DNA from 4 places in the Streptomyces sp. CNT360 genome. Region 1 is predicted to be linked to each of the others. Evidence: riboswitches for the same ligand, from Rfam matches in the RefSeq annotation. Region 1 holds a riboswitch; each other region holds the start of a gene.
The links. Region 1 has a riboswitch for cobalamin ahead of metE (5-methyltetrahydropteroyltriglutamate--homocysteine S-methyltransferase). Riboswitches for the same ligand answer to the same signal wherever they lie in the genome.
Positions count from the first base shown of each region.

Region 2: it holds a riboswitch for cobalamin, as region 1 does, so the genes downstream of both, H297_RS0125150 (CoA-acylating methylmalonate-semialdehyde dehydrogenase) here and metE (5-methyltetrahydropteroyltriglutamate--homocysteine S-methyltransferase) in region 1, are expected to answer to the same signal.
Region 3: it holds a riboswitch for cobalamin, as region 1 does, so the genes downstream of both, H297_RS0102225 (ribonucleoside-diphosphate reductase subunit alpha) here and metE (5-methyltetrahydropteroyltriglutamate--homocysteine S-methyltransferase) in region 1, are expected to answer to the same signal.
Region 4: it holds a riboswitch for cobalamin, as region 1 does, so the genes downstream of both, H297_RS35150 (cobalamin biosynthesis protein) here and metE (5-methyltetrahydropteroyltriglutamate--homocysteine S-methyltransferase) in region 1, are expected to answer to the same signal.

Region 1 is NZ_AUKO01000018.1:226,636-231,742, reverse strand. Features, by position in the region: partial or broken gene aceA (isocitrate lyase) at 1-968, shown strand, start outside; gene aceB (malate synthase A) at 1,080-2,699, shown strand; cobalamin riboswitch at 3,138-3,362, shown strand; gene metE (5-methyltetrahydropteroyltriglutamate--homocysteine S-methyltransferase) at 3,521-5,107, shown strand, end outside.
Region 2 is NZ_AUKO01000038.1:37,114-42,220, reverse strand. Features, by position in the region: gene H297_RS38260 (XRE family transcriptional regulator) at 1-947, shown strand, start outside; cobalamin riboswitch at 1,002-1,188, shown strand; gene H297_RS0125150 (CoA-acylating methylmalonate-semialdehyde dehydrogenase) at 1,389-2,888, shown strand; gene H297_RS0125145 (acyl-CoA dehydrogenase family protein) at 2,894-4,045, shown strand; gene H297_RS0125140 (enoyl-CoA hydratase/isomerase family protein) at 4,042-5,107, shown strand, end outside.
Region 3 is NZ_AUKO01000001.1:515,269-520,375, forward strand. Features, by position in the region: gene mctP (monocarboxylate uptake permease MctP) at 1-93, shown strand, start outside; gene H297_RS0102220 (GNAT family N-acetyltransferase) at 191-688, shown strand; cobalamin riboswitch at 756-892, shown strand; gene H297_RS0102225 (ribonucleoside-diphosphate reductase subunit alpha) at 1,001-3,427, shown strand; gene H297_RS0102230 (ribonucleotide-diphosphate reductase subunit beta) at 3,427-4,455, shown strand; gene def (peptide deformylase) at 4,555-5,107, opposite strand, start outside.
Region 4 is NZ_AUKO01000003.1:44,874-49,980, reverse strand. Features, by position in the region: gene H297_RS0107645 (putative cobaltochelatase) at 1-1,158, opposite strand, end outside; gene H297_RS0107640 (cobyric acid synthase) at 1,216-2,802, opposite strand; gene H297_RS35150 (cobalamin biosynthesis protein) at 2,799-3,875, opposite strand; cobalamin riboswitch at 4,072-4,193, opposite strand; gene H297_RS0107630 (hypothetical protein) at 4,341-4,553, opposite strand; gene H297_RS0107625 (inorganic phosphate transporter) at 4,674-5,107, opposite strand, start outside.

The DNA.
Region 1 (5,107 bases):
CCGACCAGAGCCTCTACCCGGCCAACTCGGTGCCGCAGGTCGTGCGCCGCATCAACAACGCGCTGCTGCGGGCCGACCAGATCGCCACCGCCGAGGGCGCCGGGGACACGACCGACTACCTGGCCCCCGTCGTGGCCGACGCCGAGGCCGGCTTCGGCGGCCCTCTCAACACCTTCGAACTGACCAAGGCGATGATCGCGGCTGGTGCGGCCGGTATCCACTACGAGGACCAGCTGGCCTCCGAGAAGAAGTGCGGCCACCTGGGCGGCAAGGTCCTCGTCCCCACCTCCCAGCACATCCGCACCCTCAACGCCGCCCGCCTGGCCGCCGACATCGCCGACGTGCCCACCCTCATCGTCGCCCGCACCGACGCGCTGGCCGCCAACCTGCTGACCAGCGACGTCGACGAACGCGACGCGCGTTTTTGCACCGGCGAGCGCACCAGCGAGGGCTTCTACCGGGTGCGCAGCGGCATGGAAGCGGTCATCGCCCGCGGCCTGGCCTACGCCCCCTACGCCGACCTGCTGTGGATGGAGACCGGCACACCCGACCTGGCGCAGGCCCGCGAGTTCGCCGAGGCCGTCCACGCCCGCCACCCGGACCAGATGCTCGCCTACAACTGCTCTCCCTCCTTCAACTGGAGGGCCGCACTCGACGACGACCAGATCGCCAAGTTCCAGCGCGAACTGGGCGCGATGGGCTACCGCTTCCAGTTCATCACCCTGGCCGGCTTCCACTCCCTCAACCACGGCATGTTCGACCTCGCCCGCGGCTACGCCGAAAGCGGCATGACCGCCTACGTCGACCTCCAGGAGAAGGAGTTCGCCGCCCAGCAGGACGGCTTCACCGCCGTCAAACACCAACGCGAGGTCGGCACCGGCTACTTCGACGCCGTCTCCACCGCCCTCAACCCCGCCTCCACCACCACCGCACTCACCGGCTCCACCGAGGAGGAGCAGTTCCACTGAGCCCCGCCCCACGTAGCCGCCGGCCACCCCGGCGGCTACGGCTCCCCGGCTCAGCGGCCCCGTCTCTCCTTCCTCCGCCCCCGCTTCGACTCTTCACCCGAGGAGCGCCCCATGTCTCCCACCCTCACCCAGCAGGTCGGCACCCAGCAGGTCGAGGTGATCGGTCCGCCCGGTGACCGGCACGACGAGATCCTCACCCCCGAGGCTCTGGAGTTCATCGGCCGCCTGCACACCGCGTTCGAGGAGCGCCGGCAGCGGATCCTGACGGAGCGCCGCCGTCGTACGCTGCGGCTGAACTCCGGTGAACCGCTGGACTTCTCGGTGGCCACCGCCCGGATCCGCGAGGACCCCGACTGGCGGGTGGCGCCGCCCGCGCCCGGTCTGGCCGATCGCCGCGTCGAGCTCAGCGCACCTCCCACCCGCCGAACGGCCGTCAACGCGCTCAACTCCGGTGCCCAGGTGTGGATGGCCGACTTCGAGGACGCCACCTCTCCTACCTGGCAGAACATCGTGGGCGGTCAGCTCGTGCTGCGCGACGCGTGCGCACGGCGCCTCGACTTCACCGCACCCTCGGGCAAGGAGTACCGGCTCGGCGCACCGGACCGGCTCGCCACGATCGTCGTGCGCCCGCGCGGCTGGCACCTGACCGAGGAGCACCTGCGCGTCGACGGCCGCGCTCCCTCCGCCTCCCTCGTGGACTTCGGGCTGTATCTGTTCCACTGCGGGCGGCGGCAGATCGACGCCGGACGGGGCCCGTACTTCTACCTCCCCAAGCTGGAGAACCACTACGAGGCCCGGCTGTGGAACGACGTGTTCGTCCTCGCCCAGGACCTGCTGGGGATTCCCCGCGGCACCGTGCGGGCCACCGCGCTGATAGAGACCGTCACCGCGGCCTTCGAGATGGAGGAGATCCTCTACGAGCTCCGCGAGCACAGCGCGGGTCTCAACGCCGGCCGCTGGGACTATCTGTTCAGCCTCGTCAAGAACTACGCACACCGGCCCGACTTCGTCCTCCCCGACCGGACGGCGGTCACCATGACCGTTCCGTTCCTTCGGGCCTACACCGACCTGCTCGTGCAGACCTGCCACAAGCGCGGGGCCCACGCCGTCGGGTGCATGACCGCGCAGATCCCCGGGGGCGGTGTGCACGCGGACGACGCCTCGCTGGCGGCAGTGCGGCTGGAGAAGGAGCGGGAGGCCCAGGACGGGTTCGACGGTTCCTGGGTGGCCCACCCAGCGCTGGTGCCCACCTGCCGTGAGGCCTTCGGGGGCGTACTGGCCGGGCGCCCGCACCAGATCGAGCACCTGCGCACCGATGTCGAGGTCACCGCCCGCGACCTGCTCGCGGTCCGTCGCACCGCGGGCCCACCCACCCGGGAGGGCGTCCGCACCAACGTGGCGGTGGCGCTGCGCTACATCGACGCCTGGCTGCGCGGCCGGGGCGCCCTCGCGCTGAACGGCCTGGTGGAGGACACCGCCGCGGCCGAGATCGCCCGCTGCCAGATCTGGCAGTCGCTGCGGCACGGCGCCGCCGACCGCGCCACCGTTCTCGACCTGCTGGAGAGCGAGTGCGCCGCGCTGGCGAAGGAGGACCCGGACGCACTGGCCGTCGAAGCCCGCGAGGTCCTCGCACGCGCCGCGCTCGGCCGGGAGCTGCCCGCCTACTTCACCACCGACGCGTACACGAGGCACCTTGTGCGCCGCGCCGTGGGCCAAGAGGCCAGTTCCTGATCCGGGGGGCGTCACCGTGGCTCCCGCTGTGCCCGCGGCTCGGCAGAATCGGTGCCGTCGGCGGCCACCGGCCGACGCGGACACGGGCCAGGGCTGCGCCCCGCCCCGTGGGGCCTCCTGGAGCCGGCCGGTCTGATCAGGCGGGACACGGTGGACACGGTGCCGGCCGTCGCCGCCTCCCTCTGCGAGAAGTCCGAGGAACCCCGGTACGCCGCGCCACGCTGCTGCGGCTGCTGCTGCCGCCGCCGCGCATGATGGAGCCGGGACTGGCGGGCCGCACGATCGGCCGCCGGTCCCAGGCGTACGACCAGGGCTGAGGGTCCCTGGTACGTGCCCGTACCGGCTCAGGGGCCGGCGCGGGCGGGCACCCGGTGCGGGACCAGAGGCCCGGCACCGGGTGCCGAGGGGGCGTACTACCCAACGTCGCGGCAGTGCGTCTACTCTGGCGGGGCAACTGGTTCGCCCCGTCCGCCAGGCGGGAGCGTCGTAAGAGGGAACCCGGTGGAAATCCGGGACTGCCCCGCAGCGGTGAGTGGGAACGACCGCCGTCACACAGCACTGGACCCTTCCGGGCCCGGGAAGCGACGGCCAGTAGGAGCCTGCCGGAACCCACCGGCACGCGCGCCCGCGAGTCCGAAGACCTGCCCGTTGCCCGCACACGCCCCTGTGTGTGCGGACATTCCGGTGACCTCGAGGGCAGGTCGGCGCAGATATCCCGGTGGACGGACGCAGGCCGCGCATCCGTCGCCCGCCGGTACTCCGTCACCTTCGCTCCTCGTGCTCGCCGGTATCCGACGAGACGTCTCGCGAAGGAGATCTCCGTGACAGCGAAGTCCGCAGCCGCGGCAGCACGGGCCACCGTGTACGGCTACCCCCGCCAGGGACCGAACCGAGAACTGAAGAAGGCCGTCGAGGGGTACTGGAAGGGCCGCGTCACCGCCGACGCCCTCCGGCAGACCGCCGCCGACCTCCGCAAGGCCAACTGGCAGCAGCTCGCCGGTGCCGGCGTCCACGAGGTGCCCACCGGTGACTTCTCCTACTACGACCACATGCTGGACACCAGCGTCATGGTCGGTGCCCTCCCCGAACGGCACCGCACGGCCGTCGAGGCCGATGCGCTGGGCGGGTACTTCGCGATGGCGCGCGGCACCCAGGACGTGGCGCCGCTGGAGATGACCAAATGGTTCGACACCAACTACCACTACCTCGTCCCTGAGCTGGGCCCCGACACCGTCTTCACCGCCGACTCCACCAAGCAGGTCGCCGAGCTGAAGGAGGCGCTGGCGCTGGGTCTGACCGCACGTCCGGTCCTCGTCGGCCCGGTCACCTACCTCCTGCTGGCCAAGCCCGCGCCGGGTGTCGCCGCCGACTTCGAGCCGCTGAGCCTGCTGGAGAAGCTGCTCCCGGTGTACGCGGAGATCCTCGCCGATCTGCGGGCCGCGGGCGCCGAGTGGGTGCAGCTGGACGAGCCGGCGCTGGTCCAGGACCGCACCCCGCAGGAGCTGGAAGCCGCCACCCGCGCCTGTCGCGAACTGGGCGGGCTCACCGACCGGCCGAAGCTGTTGGTCGCCTCCTACTTCGACCGGCTCGGCGACGCCCTGCCCGTCCTGGCCAAGGCTCCGGTGGACGGCCTCGCGATCGACTTCACCGAGGCGGCTGCCGCCAACCTGGACGCGATCGCCGCGGCCGGTGGACTGCCCGGAAAGCGCCTGGTGGCCGGGGTCGTCAACGGCCGCAACATCTGGATCAACGACCTGGAGAAGTCCCTGGCCACCCTCGGTACCCTCCTGGGTCTCGCCGACCGGGTGGATGTCGCGGCCTCCTGCTCGATGCTGCACGTACCGCTCGACGCGAAGGCCGAACGCGACCTCGACCCGGAGGTGCTGCGCTGGCTGGCCTTCGCCCGGCAGAAGACCACCGAGATCGTCACCCTCGCCAAGGGGCTGACGCAGGGCACCGACGCCATCAGCGCTGAGCTGTCCGCCAACCGCGCCGACCTTGCCTCCCGTGCCCACTCCGCGCTCACCCACGACCCGGCGGTGCGGGCCCGCGCCGCTGCGGTGACCGAGGCGGAGACCCGCCGCTCGCAGCCCTACGCGGAGCGCACGAAGGCCCAGCGCGCACGGCTGGGCCTGCCGCTGCTGCCCACCACCACGATCGGCTCCTTCCCGCAGACGACCGAGCTGCGCACCGCCCGCGCCGACCTGCGCGCCGGCCGCATCGACACGGCGGGGTACGAGGAGCGGATCAAGACCGAGATCCGCGACGTCCTCGCCTTCCAGGAGAAGGCGGGCATCGACGTGCTCGTGCACGGTGAGCCCGAGCGCAACGACATGGTGCAGTACTTCGCCGAGCAGCTCACCGGCTACCTGGCCACCCAGCACGGCTGGGTCCAGTCCTACGGCACC
Region 2 (5,107 bases), on a different contig from region 1:
AAGACCTCGCCGTCCGTATCGGCGCCAGGCCGGGGGAGGTGCTGGCCGCGCTGACCAGGCGTCTGGAGAAGCACGGTGTGCGTCTGGCGGCGGATTCCGCCCGGCAACACCGCTACGATCCCGAGACCCGGGTCCTGCACCTTGCCCCCACGCTGCGGCCGGGGCAGCGGGCCTTCCGGATGGCCACGCAGCTCGCGCTGATCGAGCACGAGGACGAGCTGTCGGCTCTCGCGGCAGAGGACTTCGATCCCGGCTCGCAGGCGTGGACGCTGGCCCGCATCGGCATCGCCCACTACTTCGCCGCCGCCCTGATCCTGCCCTATCGGGCCTTCCACGCGGCGGCCGAGGAGGTGCGCTACGACATCGAGTTGCTGACCGATCGCTTCGGCCTCGGGTACGAGACGGTGTGCCACCGCCTCAGCACGCTCCAGCGGCCCAGGCTGCGGGGTGTGCCCTTCTCCTTCGTCCGCGTCGACCGGGCGGGCAACCTCTCCAAGCAGCAGTCCGCCACTGACTTCCACTTCTCCCGTGGGGGCGGGACGTGTCCGCTGTGGGGTGTGTACGACGCGTTCGCCTCGCCCGGGCGTATCCGTGTCCAGGTCGGCTCCATGCCCGACGGACAGCGTCATCTGTGGACCGCGCGCACCGTCACCCGGCACCGGGGCGGCTGGGGCGAGCCGGGCAAGACCTTCGTCATCGCGCTGGGTTGCGAGATCCGCCACGCCTCCCGGCTCGTCTACTCCGACGGGCTCGACCTTTCCAACGCGTCCGCCGCCACGCCGATCGGCATGGGCTGCCGGGTGTGCGAGCGCACCGCCTGCCCGCAGCGTGCCGTGCCGCCCCTCGACCGGGCCCTGGCGATCGACGAGAACAGCAGTACGTTCGTGCCGTATCCGGTGGCGGCCCCGTCCGGCGATGCGCGGGAGGTGCCCTTCGCCGGGGAGTGAACAGGGTCCGTCTGCCCGTCCCGGGGTGGACGTACTTGGACGTCCAACTATATTGTCGAGGGCAAGGTCCGCGGTGTCAGGGAAGCCGGTGCGAGTCCGGCACGGTCCCGCCACTGTGACCGGGGAGCGCGCTCTCCATGCGTCGAAGGCCACTGGCGAACGGCCCGTTCGTCCGCCGGGAAGGCCGGGGAGCGTGCGCTGATCCGGGAGTCAGGATACCGGCCGCGGTGTTCGTATCCGTGTTGTCCACGAGGATGGAGAGACACGCATGGCACCGGTGCGCATCCACGATCCCGGCACGTCGGTCGGCCGGGCACCTGACCCCGCGCCGTAGGGGTATTCCGCCACGCGCTTCCCCGCGCGCCGCCCGCACGCCGGCCACCGCCCGTGTGCGCTACGGCCGCGCCATCCCCGGATCCCACCTGACGAGAGCAGGCTCTCTTGATCCGTGAACTGGCACATTTCGTAGGCGGTAAGCACACCCCGGGCGCCTCGGGTGCTTACGGCGACGTGTACGACCCCAACACCGGCGAGGTGCAGGCCCGGGTGCCGCTGGCGGGCGCCGAGGAGGCCCGGGCCGCGATCGCCGACGCGGCGGCGGCCCAGCCCGGATGGGCCGCCTGGAATCCGCAGCGGCGCGCCCGTGTGCTGCTGCGCTTCCTCCAACTCGTGGAGGAGGAACGCGAGTCGCTCGCACGGCTGCTCTCCTCCGAGCACGGCAAGACCGTAGCGGACGCGCACGGCGACCTTCAGCGCGGACTGGAGGTCGTCGAATTCGCAGCGGGCATCCCGCACCTGCTCAAGGGGGAGTTCACCGACAACGCAGGCAGTGGCATCGACGTGCACTCGCTGCGCGAGCCGCTCGGCGTCGTAGCGGGGATCACTCCGTTCAACTTCCCCGCGATGATCCCGCTGTGGCAGGCGGCACCGGCTCTGGCCTGCGGTAACGCATTCCTCCTGAAGCCCTCGGAGCGGGATCCCTCGGTGCCGTTGCGGCTCGCCGAGCTGTTCGTGGAGGCGGGGCTGCCCCCGGGCGTACTGAACGTCGTCCACGGCGGCAAGGAGACCGTCGACATCCTGCTGGAGGACCCCCGTGTCGAGGCGGTCGGCTTCGTCGGCTCCACCCCCGTGGCGGAACGGATCTATGCCACGGCCGCCGCGCACGGCAAGCGCGCACAGTGCTTCGGCGGGGCCAAGAACCACCTGATCGTGATGCCCGACGCCGATCTCGACCAGGCGGTCGACGCGCTGATCGGCGCGGGGTACGGCTCGGCCGGCGAGCGCTGCATGGCCGTCTCGGTGGCCGTGCCCGTCGGCGAGGCGACAGCCGACGCGCTGGTGGAGCGGCTCAAGGAGCGGATCGGCACGCTGCGGATCGGGCGTTCCGACGACACGGACGCGGACTTCGGTCCGCTGGTGGGGCAGGACGCCGTCGAGCGGGTCCGCTCCTACGTGGATCTCGGAGTCGAGGAGGGGGCCGAACTCGTCGTGGACGGCAGGGACTTCCGTCTCCCGGACCACCAGGACGGCTTCTTCGCCGGTGCCTCCCTCTTCGACCGGGTCACCCCGGGCATGCGCATCCACCAGGAGGAGATCTTCGGCCCCGTGCTGTCCGTCGTGCGCGCGGCCGACTACGAGGAGGCGCTGCGCCTGGCCACCGAGCACCCGTACGGCAACGGCGTGGCGATCTTCACCAGGGACGGGGACACCGCCCGCGACTTCACCCGCCGCGTGAACACCGGCATGGTCGGCGTCAACGTGCCGATCCCGGTGCCCGTCGCCTACCACACCTTCGGCGGCTGGAAGCGCTCCGGCTTCGGGGATCTCAACCAGCACGGACCCGACTCCATCCGCTTCTGCACCCGGACCAAGACCGTCACCTCGCGCTGGCCCTCCGGGGTCAAGGAAGGCGCGAGCTTCACCCTCCCCACGATGCGGTGAGCGCGATGACCGGTACCGCCCTTCTCACCGAGGACCAGGCGGCCCTCGTCGAAGCCACCCTGGACTTCACACAGGACCACCTCGCGCCGCACGCGGTCGAGTGGGACCGCGACAAGCACTTCCCCGTCGATGTGCTGCGCAAGGCCGCAGGACTGGGACTCGGCGGCATCTACGTCCGGGAGGAGGCCGGCGGCTCGGCGCTGAGCAGGGCCGACGGCGTGCTCGTCTTCGAGACCCTGGCCTCCGGCTGCCCGTCGGTGGCCGGGTACCTGTCCATCCACAACATGGTCGCCTGGATGATCGACCACTACGGAAGCGATCCCCAACGGGGGCGGTGGCTGCCCCGGCTGTGTGCCATGGAGGACCTGGGCAGCTACTGCCTGACCGAGCCCGAAGCCGGCTCCGACGCAGCGGCGCTGCGTACCCGAGCCGTGCGTGAGGGGGACGAGTACGTCCTGACCGGGGTCAAGCAGTTCATCTCCGGCGCCGACGCCTCGCAGCTCTACCTCGTCATGGCACGCACCGGCGGGGACGGGGCACGCGGGGTCTCCGCCTTCCTGGTCGACAGGAACGACCCGGGACTCTCCTTCGGGCCGAACGAGTCGAAGATGGGCTGGAACGCCCAGCCCACCCGACAGGTCGTCCTCGAACAGGTCCGGGTCCCGGCCGACCGGCTGCTCGGACGCGAGGGTGACGGCTTCCGCATCGCCATGAACGGCCTCAACGGCGGGCGCCTGGGCATCGCCGCCTGCTCCTTGGGCGGCGCCCGCAGCGCGCTGAGTGCCGCGCTGTCCTATCTCGCCGACCGGGAGGCGTTCGGCGCGCGTCTGCTCGACGCCGACTCCCTGCGCTTCCAGCTCGCCGACATGGAGACCGAACTGGCCGCGGCCCGCGCGCTCGTCCAGCAGGCGGCACGCGCTCTCGACCTCGGCGATCACCAGGCACCACAGATGTGCGCGATGGCCAAGCGGTTCGCCACCGACACCGGCTACTCCGTGGCCGACCGGGCGCTGCAACTGCACGGCGGATACGGCTACCTGACCGCATACGGCATCGAGAAGATCGTCCGCGACCTGCGGGTCCACCGGATCCTGGAAGGAACCAACGAGATCATGCGACTCATCGTGGCCCGCGGCATGACGGAGGCCCTCCGGTGACCGGCCCCGACGCCGACGGCGAGACGGTCCTGCTCGCTGCCGAGGGACACGCCGGCCGCATCACCCTCAACCGCCCGCGGGCGCTCAACTCCCTCACCCACGCCATGGTGCGGCGCATCGACGCCGCCCTGGACGAGTGGGAGCGGGACCCTGCCGTACGGACGGTGGTGCTCGACGGGGCGGGGGAGCGGGGACTGTGCGCGGGCGGCGACATCCGTGCCATCTACGAGGACGCCCGCGCCCGAGGTGGCAGGTCGGCTGCCTTCTGGCGGGACGAATACCGGCTCAACGCCCGGATTGCCCGCTTTCCCAAGCCCTATGCGGCGTTGATGGACGGCATCGTGATGGGGGGTGGCGTGGGCGTCTCCGCGCACGGCTCGGTCCGGATCGTCACCGAACGCTCCCGGATCGCGATGCCGGAGACGGGCATCGGCTTCGTCCCCGATGTCGGCGGCACCTATCTGCTGGCCCGCGCGCCCGGGGAGCTGGGGACGCATCTGGCGCTGACCGGAGCCCGGATGGGCGCCGCCGACGCGCTGTTGTGCGGGCTGGCCGACCACTTCGTACCCTCACCGCACCTGCCGGACCTGCTGCGCGACCTCGCGGAGGTGTCTGCGGGGGAGGCGGTGGCGCGGTACGCCGGGCAGCCGCCGCCCGGCGGGCTGGAGGCGGCCCAGGAATGGATCGACCGCTGCTACGCGGCGGAGTCGGTCGAGGAGATCGTCGAGCGGTTGCGCGCCGACGGCTCGCCCGGGGCGAAGGAGGCAGCCGGGGCGCTGGCCGCCAAGTCACCGACGGCACTCAAGGTCACCCTTGCCGCGCTGCGCCGGGCGCGGCGGCTCGACTCGCTGGAGCGGGTTCTGGAGCAGGAGCACCGGGTCTCGTGTGCCTGCCTGGCCGCCCCCGATCTGGTCGAGGGTATCCGGGCCCAGGTCGTGGACAAGGACCGCAGCCCGCGCTGGAGACCGGCCTCCCTCGCAGAGGTCGCCGACGTCGATGTGGAGCGGTTCTTCACGTCGGGCGGCGACGACGGGCTCCGCTTCGGCGGGCGGGGAAACGACG
Region 3 (5,107 bases), on a different contig from region 1:
GCCCCGGCGAAGGACCCGGCACCGACGGTCTCCACCGGCAAGGGGCCGGACACCGGCGAGGACCCCCAGGTGGAGGCCACCGCCGCGCACTGAGGCCGCAGCCGCGCTTCCGGCGCGGCCGGAACCGCCCTGACACCCGCTCCCGTTCTGCACGGGGGCGGGTGTCGGTGTCACGGGCCATGATGGCGGCATGGACCTCACCATCCGGGCCGCCCGGCCCGACGAGTACGCCGAGACCGGAGAGTTGGTCGCCCGCGCCTACCTGGACGGCGGGCTGTTGGACTTCGGCGAGGACGATCCGTATCTGACGACCCTGCGCGACGCCGCCTCCCGCGCCGCCCAGGCGGAGCTGCTGGTGGCCGAGGACGGGCGGGGAACGGTGCTCGGCACGGTCACCTTCGTCGGCGCCGGCGGGCCGTACGCGGAGCGCGCGGCCGAGGGCGAGGGCGAGTTCCGGATGCTCGCCGTGCGCCAGGGCGCGCGGGGGCGCGGAGTGGGCGAGGCGCTGGTGACCGCCTGCGTGGAGCGGGCCCGCGCCCTGGGCCTGCGCGGGCTGGTGCTCTCCACCCAGCGGCACATGTTCGCGGCGCACCGGCTCTACGAGCGGCTCGGTTTCGTACGGACGCCCGAGCGGGACTGGTGCCCGGTCGAGGACGTCCCCCTGTGGGCCTACACCCTGGCGCTGTGACGGCGCCACACCGACACACCGCACCGAACAAGACACAAGATATGGGGGGTCACAGCCAGGGGGCCACAACATGTATGCTCCCTCACGGCCGTCGCCACTGACGCAGGGGAACCCGGTGCGAATCCGGGACTGTCCCGCAACGGTGTGCGGAGCAGCTCGGTGCTGCCCGCGAGTCCGATCACCTGCCGGCGCCGGCATCGACACGTCCGGGTCTCGTGGACTGGGCCGGCGGACGGAGCGCGGAGGGCCTGTCCTGCCCGCTCCCCCACGCCGTGCCCCGCCGCGAGCACGAGCAGCGAGGGAGAGCATCGCGTGACCATCGCCCCCACCGCCCCGTCACCCAGTCAGGAGCGGACCCCTCCAGGCTCCGGCCCGGACCCCGCCACGGACGCGGCGGACGGCCCCGCCGCCGCCCTGAGCGAAACCCTCACGGCGCTGGCCGCGGGCCTCCCCGACGCGGACCCGGCCCCCGTGCTCGCGGCGGCGCTGCGCGGGCGTGCCCCGGCGGCCACAGCGGCCGACCTGCGCACGCTGGCCGTCGAGGCCGCCGCGGGTCTCATCAGCGAGGAGCCGTCCTACTCGGCGCTCGCGGCCCGGCTGTTGACCCTCGCGATCCGTGACGAGACGGCGGCCGCCGGTGCCACCAGCTTCTCGGCGTCTTCGGCCCTCGGCCACGCCGAGGGGCTGATCGCCGAGCGCACCCACGCCTTCGTGCAGGCGCACGCCGCCGCGCTCGACGCCCTGGTCGAGGAGGCCGTCGCGGAGGGTGCCGACGACAGGTTCGGCTACTTCGGGCTGCGCACCGTGCACTCCCGCTACCTGCTGCGGCATCCCACCACGCGGCAGGTCGTCGAGACGCCGCAGCACTTCTTCCTGCGGGTGGCCTGCGGTCTGGCGGCGGACGAGTCGGCCGAGGCCCTCGCCGAGGTCACCGCGTTCTACCGGCTGCTCAGCTCGCTGGCCTACCTGCCCTCCTCGCCCACCCTGTTCAACTCCGGCACCCGCCACCCCCAGATGTCCTCCTGCTACCTGCTGGACTCCCCCAGGGACGAGCTGGACTCGATCTACGAGCGTTACCACCAGGTGGCCCGCCTGTCCAAGCACGCGGGCGGAATCGGTCTGCCCTTCTCCCGCATCCGCTCCCGCGGCGCACTGATCCGCGGCACCAACGGACACTCCGGCGGCATCGTGCCCTTCCTGCGGACCCTGGACTCCTCGGTCGCCGCGGTCAACCAGGGCGGCCGGCGCAAGGGGGCCGCCTGCGTCTACCTGGAGACCTGGCACGCGGACATCGAGGAGTTCCTCGAACTGCGCGACAACACCGGCGAGGATGCGCGCCGCACCCACAATCTGAACCTCGCGCACTGGATCCCCGACGAGTTCATGCGGCGCGTCGAGGCCGACGCCGACTGGTCGCTGTTCTCCCCCTCGGACGTGCCCGGGCTGGTCGACCTGTGGGGCGCGGAGTTCGACGCCGCCTACCGGGCCGCGGAGGCAGAGGGCCGCGCCGTCAAGCAGGTGCCCGCCCGCCAGCTGTACGGGGCGATGATGCGCACCCTCGCGCAGACCGGCAACGGCTGGATGACCTTCAAGGACACCTCCAACCGCACCGCCAACCAGACCGGCGCGCCCGGACACGTCGTGCACTCCTCGAATCTGTGCACGGAGATCCTGGAGGTCTCCGACGACGGCGAGACCGCCGTGTGCAACCTGGGCTCCGTCAACCTGGCCGCGCACCTGGGCGAGGACGGCCGGATGGACTGGGAACGGCTGGACGCCACGGTCCGCACGGCGGTGACCTTCCTGGACCGCGTGGTGGACATCAACTTCTACCCCACCGAGCAGGCCGCGAGCTCCAACTCCCGCTGGCGGCCGGTCGGTCTCGGCGTGATGGGGCTCCAGGACGTCTTCTTCCGCCTCGGGCTGCCGTTCGACTCCGAGGAGGCCCGCGAGGTGTCCACCCGTATCGCCGAGCGGATCATGCTCGCGGCGTACGAGACCTCCGCCGAGCTGGCCGAACGGCACGGCCCGCTGCCCGCCTGGGAGCTGACCCGCACCGCACGCGGCGTCCTGCACCCCGACCACTACCCGCAGGCGAGCGAGGGCCGCGCCTGGCCGCACCGGTGGGAGGCGCTGCGTACCCGCCTCGCCCGCACCGGGATGCGCAACGCGCTGCTGCTGGCCATCGCACCGACCGCCACCATCGCCGCCATCGCCGGGGTGTACGAGTGCATCGAGCCGCAGGTCTCCAACCTCTTCAAACGCGAGACGCTCAGCGGGGAGTTCCTCCAGGTCAACGCGTATCTGGTGGCCGAGCTCAAGCAGCACGGGCTGTGGAACGCGCGGACCCGCGAAGCGCTGCGCGAGGCCAACGGCTCGGTGCAGGAGCTGCCGGGGGTGCCCGCCCGGGTCCGTGCGCTCTACCGCACCGCGTGGGAGATTCCGCAGCGCGCCCTCATCGACATGGCCGCCGCCCGCACCCCCTACCTGGACCAGAGCCAGTCGCTGAACCTGTTCCAGTCCGCGCCCACCATCGGGAAGCTCAGCTCGATGTACGCGTACGCCTGGAAGCGCGGCATCAAGACGACCTACTACCTGCGCTCGCGCCCCGCCACGCGGATCGCGCAGGCGGCGGGAGCGGCCACCGCCGGTGCCGTTCCCGCGCCCACCCCGCCGACGGCCGGTGAAGCCGTCGCCTGCTCCCTGGAGAACCCCGAGTCCTGCGAGGCCTGCCAGTAATGTCCACGGCACCCACATCGACCACGACGCCCAGCCTGCTCGACCCGGGCTTCGAGCTGACCCTGCGGCCCATGCGCTACCCGCACTTCTACGAGCGCTACCGGGACGCCATCAAGAACACCTGGACCGTGGAGGAGGTCGACCTCCACTCCGACGTCGCCGACCTGGCCAAGCTCTCCCCCGGGGAGCAGCACATGATCGGGCGGCTGGTGGCGTTCTTCGCGACCGGCGACTCGATCGTCGCCAACAACCTCGTGCTCACCCTCTACAAGCACATCAACTCCCCCGAGGCCCGGCTGTATCTGTCGCGGCAGCTGTTCGAGGAGGCCGTGCACGTCCAGTTCTATCTGACCCTGCTGGACACCTACCTGCCCGACCACGACGAGCGGGCTCAGGCGTTCGCCGCGGTGGAGAACATCCCCTCCATCCGGGAGAAGGCGCAGTTCTGCTTCCGGTGGATGGATTCGGTCGAACACCTCGACCAGTTGGGCAGCGCGGCCGACCGGCGCCGCTTCCTGCTCAACCTGATCTGCTTCGCCGCCTGCATCGAAGGGCTCTTCTTCTACGGCGCGTTCGCCTACGTCTACTGGTTCCGCTCCCGCGGCCTGCTGCACGGGCTGGCCACCGGCACCAACTGGGTCTTCCGCGACGAGTCCATGCACATGTCCTTCGCCTTCGACGTGGTGGACACCGTGCGCCAGGAGGAGCCCGAGCTGTTCGACGCCGAGCTGGAGAAGGAGGTGGTGGCCATGCTGGACGAAGCCGTCGAGGCGGAGCTCCAGTTCGCCCGCGATTTGTGCGGCGAGGGGCTGCCCGGCATGAACACCGCTTCCATGCGCGCGTACCTGCAGGCCGTCGCCGACCAGCGGCTGCGCCGGCTGGGCTTCCCCGAACGCTACGGGGCCACCAACCCGTTCTCCTTCATGGAGCTGCAGAACGTCCAGGAGCTGACCAACTTCTTCGAGCGCCGCCCGTCCGCCTACCAGGTCGCCGTCGAGGGTTCGGTGTCGCTGGACGACGACTTCTGATCCGGCCGGCCGCAGACGGCCGGCACGGCCGCGGACGAGCCGCGGCACCCCGAGAACGCCGGGTGGGGCCAGGTGGCCCAGGCCCCACCCGGTCCGCGGCTACGGGTTCGGGACCGTCTCGTAGCGGGGCGTGCTCTCGGCCATCTGCCGCAGCACGTCCTTGCGCTCCCGCTTGGAGAGCCGGTCGATGTACAGGTACCCGTCGAGGTGGTCGGTCTCGTGCTGGAGGCAGCGGGCGAAGTAGCCGGTGCCCTGCACGGCGATCGGCCTGCCCTGGGCGTCCTGGCCGCGCACCACGGCGTAGTCGGTGCGGGCCAGTGGATGGTAGGCGCCCGGCACCGACAGGCAGCCCTCGCTGCCGTCGTCCAGGACGCGCCGCTCGACGGGGAGCTGGTCGAGCACCGGGTTGCAGACGACACCGACGTGGCGTACACCCTCGTCGTCGTGGCAGTCGTAGACGAAGACCCTGGCGTCCACACCGATCTGGTTGGCGGCGATGCCCACACCCTCGGCGGCCCGCTGGCTGGCGAACATGTCGTCCACCAGCGCGGCCAGCTCCTCGCCGAACTCGGTCACCTCCTGGCAGGTCCGGTGCAGCACCGGGTTGCCGACGACGGTGATGGGGCGGGCCGTACCGCGAGCGGTGTGCGCC
Region 4 (5,107 bases), on a different contig from region 1:
CTGGGGGCCGGTCTGCGGGGCGTCGTGCGGGCCGGCCTGCGGGGGGATGCCGCCGCCGGGTCCACCGTCGGGCCCGTCGTCGTCCGGCTCCCCGTCCCCGGGCCCGTCGCCGTCGGGGCCGTCCGGCCCGGGACCGTCCTCGTCCTGCGGGGCGTGCTCCTCCAGCGTCCGGTCGAGCTTGTCCTCGTCGAGTCCCGGGGCGTCGAACGGGTTGCGCCTGCGGCGGTGGGGGAGCGCCAGCAGCGCGGCCTGCCGTACGTCCGCCTGCTCCACCTCGGTGCGGCCCGCCCAGGCGGCCAGCGCCGTCGCCGTGCGGGCCATCACCAGGTCGGCGCGCATGCCGTCCACCTCGAACGCCGCGCAGGTCGCGGAGATCTGGCGCAGCGCCGCATCCCCCAGCCGCACCTTCGGCAGCAGGGCGCGGGCCGCCACGATCCGGTCCCGCAGGCCCCGCTCCTCGGCGGCCCAGCGCGCGGCGAACCCCTCCGGGTCGTCGTCGTAGGCCAGCCGCCGCCGTACGACCTCCACGCGCTCGTCCGGCTCCCGCGAGGCCGCCACCTCGACGGTCAGCCCGAACCGGTCCAGCAACTGCGGGCGCAGCTCGCCCTCTTCCGGGTTCATCGTGCCCACCAGCAGAAAACGGGCCGCATGCCGGACGGAGACGCCCTCGCGCTCCACGTACGAGGCGCCCATGGCGGCGGCGTCCAGCAGCAGGTCGACCAGGTGGTCGTGGAGCAGGTTGACCTCGTCCACGTACAGCACACCCCGGTGTGCGTCCGCCAGCAGTCCCGGCTCGAACGCCTTCACGCCGTCCGACAGCGCCCGCTCGATGTCCAGCGCGCCCACCAGCCGGTCCTCGGAGGCGCCCACCGGGAGCTCCACCATGCGCGCCGGACGGGCCTCGCTCCCCGCCTCGCCCCCGTGCGGGCCGTCGGGGCAGTCGGGGTCCGGGGCGGCCGGGTCGCACGAGAAGCGGCAGCCGGGCACCACGTCCAGCGCGGGCAGCAGCGCGGTGAGCGCCCGGACGGCCGTGCTCTTGGCGGTCCCTTTCTCCCCCCGCACCAGAACGCCGCCGACAGCCGGTGAGACGGCGTTGAGCAGGAGGGAGAGCTGGAGGTCCGCCTGGCCGACGAGGGCGGTGAAGGGATAGGGGCTCACGTGACGGTCACTCCTTCGAGTGGCTCGGGGGCAGAGGGGCGGCGGGCCGGCGGACCGTCACGGCGGCGCCCCCGGCGGGACGAACGGCAGGCCCTCGGGCACCCCGTCCTCGACGAGCCGCAGCAGCGCCGCCGTGTCCGCGTGCTCCTCGATCAGATCGCCCAGCAGGTCGAGCTGTTCCTCGCGCAGGGCGCCGAACCGGGTGTCGGGCGCGGGCTCGAACGCGCGCCCCGCGTCGGCGGCGACCCGGCGCAGGAAAGCACGGCGGAAGCCGTCCGACTCCAGCGAACCGTGCCAGTGGGTGCCCCACACGGCCCCCACCCGGCAGCCGTCCAGGTCCTGGCCGCCCGCGCCGCGCAGAAAGCTCTCGCCGCCGTGCACCTCGGCCACCCCGTGGTGGATCTCGTAGCCCTCGACGGGCTCGCCCAGCGCCGTACCGTGCGGGCGGGCGAGCGTCTTCTCGCGGGCGAACCGCACCCGCACCGGCAGCAACCCGAGGCCCTCGACGCGACCGGCGCGCGACTCGACGTCGTCCTCGATCCGCTCGCCGAGCAGTTGGTAGCCGCCGCACACGCCCAGCACAGGCCGCCCCTCGGCGGCGCGCCGCACCACGGCGTCGGCGAGCCCGCGTTCGCGCAGCCACTCCAGCGCTTCGACCGTGCCGCGGGTGCCCGGCACCACCACGAGGTCGGCGTCGGCCAGTTCCTCGGGGCGGTCGCAGAAGCGCACCACCACGCCGGGCTCGGCAGCCAGCGCGTCCACGTCGGTGAAGTTGGACATCAGCGGCACCGGAAGCACCGCGACCCGCAGCACGTCCGCGCCGTAGGGGGCGGTGACCGCCGACTCGCGGACGCTGCCGCGCAGGGAGACGCGGAGTCCGTCCTCCTCGTCGATGCCCAGGCCGTGCCGGAAGGGCAGCACACCGTACGTCGGCCGGCCCGTCATCCCGTGCAGCATCTCCAGGCCGGGTTCGAGCAGCGTCACGTCGCCGCGGAACTTGTTGACGAGGTACCCGGCCAGCAGCGCCTGGTCCTCGGGGGCCAGCAGGGCCGTCGTACCGAACAGGGAGGCGAAGACGCCGCCGCGGTCGATGTCGCCGACCACCACCACCGGCAGCCGGCAGGCCCGCGCCAGGCCCATGTTGACGATGTCGCTGCGCCGCAGGTTGATCTCGGCGGGCGAGCCGGCGCCCTCGCAGATGACGGCGTCGTGGGTGCGCCGCAGCTCCTCCAGACAGCCCGTCACCGTCTCCAGCAGCTCCTCGCGCCGCCCGTACCGCACGCCGCCCCCGCCGGCTTCCTGCGGGGTGTGCCGCCCGAAGTAGCCCCGCGCGGACATCTCACCCACCGGCTTGCCCAGCAGCACCACCTGGCTGGTGCGGTCGCTGCCCGGCTTCAGCAGTACCGGGTTCATCAGCGCGCTCGGCTCCACCCGTGCCGCGGCCGCCTGCATGGCCTGGGCACGGCCGATCTCGGCGCCCTCAAGGGTCACGTACGAGTTGAGCGACATGTTCTGTGCCTTGAACGGCGCCACCGACACGCCCTTGCGGGCCAGCCAGCGGCAGATGCCCGCCGTGACCACGCTCTTGCCGGCGTCCGAGGTCGTTCCCGCGACCAACAGCCCACCCCCGACACGACCGCTCACCACGCTCCTCCCCGCGTCGCCCGGCCGCCTTTCCCCGCCCCCGCATGCCCCGTTCCTGTCGTTCCTGTCCCCCCTGTCGTCCCCGGCATCCCTGTCCCCCCTGTCGTCGCGGTGCGCAGTGCGCCGACGACCGCGTGGCGGGCTGCGACACCCGCGCAGGTGGCCGCCAGGGCCAGGGCGCCGACGCGGCGGGAGAGCCGTACCGCACGTTCCACGTCGGCAGTCCGCACGGGGCGGCCGGGCGCGTTGAGGACCGGACGGTGCTCGGTGCGGCCGCCGTACGACAGCGTCCCGCCCAGCCGCACCCCCAGGGCCCCCGCGAACGACGCCTCGACCGGGCCCGCGTTGGGGCTCGGGTGCCGGTGTGCGTCCGCGCGCCACGCCCGTACGGCGCCGCGCGGGTCGGGCCCCGCCAGGGCGGCCAGGGCGGCGGTCAGCCAGGCGCCTGGGCAGCCCGCCACGTCGTCCAGCCGCGCCGCCGCCCAGCCGAACCTGCGGTGCCGCGGCGAGCGGTGACCCACCATCGCGTCAAGCGTGTTGACGGCCCGGAACCCCAGCAGCCCCGGCACCCCGGCCAGCGCGCCCCACACCAGGGCGCCCACCACGGCGTCGGAGGTGTTCTCCGCGACGGACTCGACCACTGCCCGCGCCATGTCCTGCACGTCCAGCTCCTGCGGGTCCCGGCCGCACAGCGCGGGCAGCCGCTCGCGGGCCGACGCCGGATCGCCGGCCTCCAACGCACCCGCCACCGCGCGGGCTTCGCGGATGAGCGACGTACCGCCGAGCACCGCCCAGGTGGCGGCTGCCGTCACGGCGAGCCCGGCAAGGGGCCGGCGTCCGACGACGCGGGCCGAGCTCTCGGCGGCCCGTCCGAGGGCGACGGCGCCGCCCGCACACAGCGCGACATAGCAGGCCCCGGCGCCCCGGTGGTCACGCCACAGGCGCCGCTCCACCGCGGCCGCGGCCCGCCCGAAGGCGGCGACGGGGTGGCCGCGCCGGGGGTCCCCCCACAGCGCGTCGGCGGCGTACCCGGCGAGGGCGCCGGCCACCTGGACCCCGGCGGCCCGTGTCATGGAGCCCGCACGACGGGGGCCGGTCACGCGAGGGATCCGACGCGCACACCCGGGTCGAGAACGGAGACGCCCCGCGACGAGGCGGACAGGGGCGAAGGCGCGGGTATCGGCGGAAAGGCGGCCAGGGCGGCGCAGCCACGCATGACGGTGTCCTCACTCAGGGTCCTCGCCCTGGCTCGACTCGACCGACGGCGAGAGTCTCCTGGCTCCCGGATCCGCGCCGCCCCCGCCTTCCAGCCCGCACCGGGCCGTGGCATCGCTGGAGTGGCGCTCCCCGGTGACAGTGGCGGGACCGCGCCGGATTCGCACCGGCTTCCTCTCCATGCCGCCGTTGGGCACCGGCAGTCCACCACGCCCGGCAGACCCCGTCAACTCGCCCTTGACCTGCGACGGGGAGGTGTGTGATCCCCCACGCCGCCCCGAACGCCGGGCCCCGGCGCAGGAGATGCCCGCGCGCCGTGGAGCCTAGGCCGCGATCAGGTGGATCCCGTAGGCCACCGCGGCCAGGCACAGCGCGAAGCAGGCGAAACCGCCGGCGCGGGCGAGGGGGGAGGGGGAGGCACCGGCGCCGCGGGCGGAGGTCGCGACGATGCCGAGGGTGAAGACGCCGACGAGCGCGACGGTCGCCAGCAGGCTGACACCGAAGACCTGGCCGAGAGCGGCCCAGTCGATGTTCATGTGGTCATCCCTTTCCGGCCTTTCCGACCATTCCGACCATGAGGCGTGTCCCGTCCGGGAGGACGGGCGGCCCGAGCCCGTTCCCGGTCCCGGGGCGCGCCCCGGGACCGGGAACGGGTCTCAGGAGAGGCTGCCCGCGGACGCGGGGCGGCCCGAGGAGCGGGCGTGCTCGCTCGGTGCGGTTTCGCCGGGGAGGGCGGAAGCGAGGCCCACACCCGCCGGAGGCGGCGGCGGGGAGACGGCCCGCACGGCGGAGGTGACCACCCCGGCCGGCTCCCGCTCCGGTGCGGACCCGGGCTGCGGCTGGGGCTCCGGCGTCGCCGCCGGGGCCGGTATGGCGGACTCCGCGGCGGGCTCCGCCGCGTTGACGTTGGTGTGGTCCACCGGGGAACGCCGCGAGCGGGCCCAGATGGCGCCGCAGATCGCCAGGGTGAGGACGGCGACCGTCGTGACACCCCAGTCGCCCTGCTCGGCCAGCAGCGCCGCGCCCGCCGCGACCAGACCGGCCGCGGGCAGGGTGAGAGCCCAGCCGACGACCATGCGTCCCGCCGTGC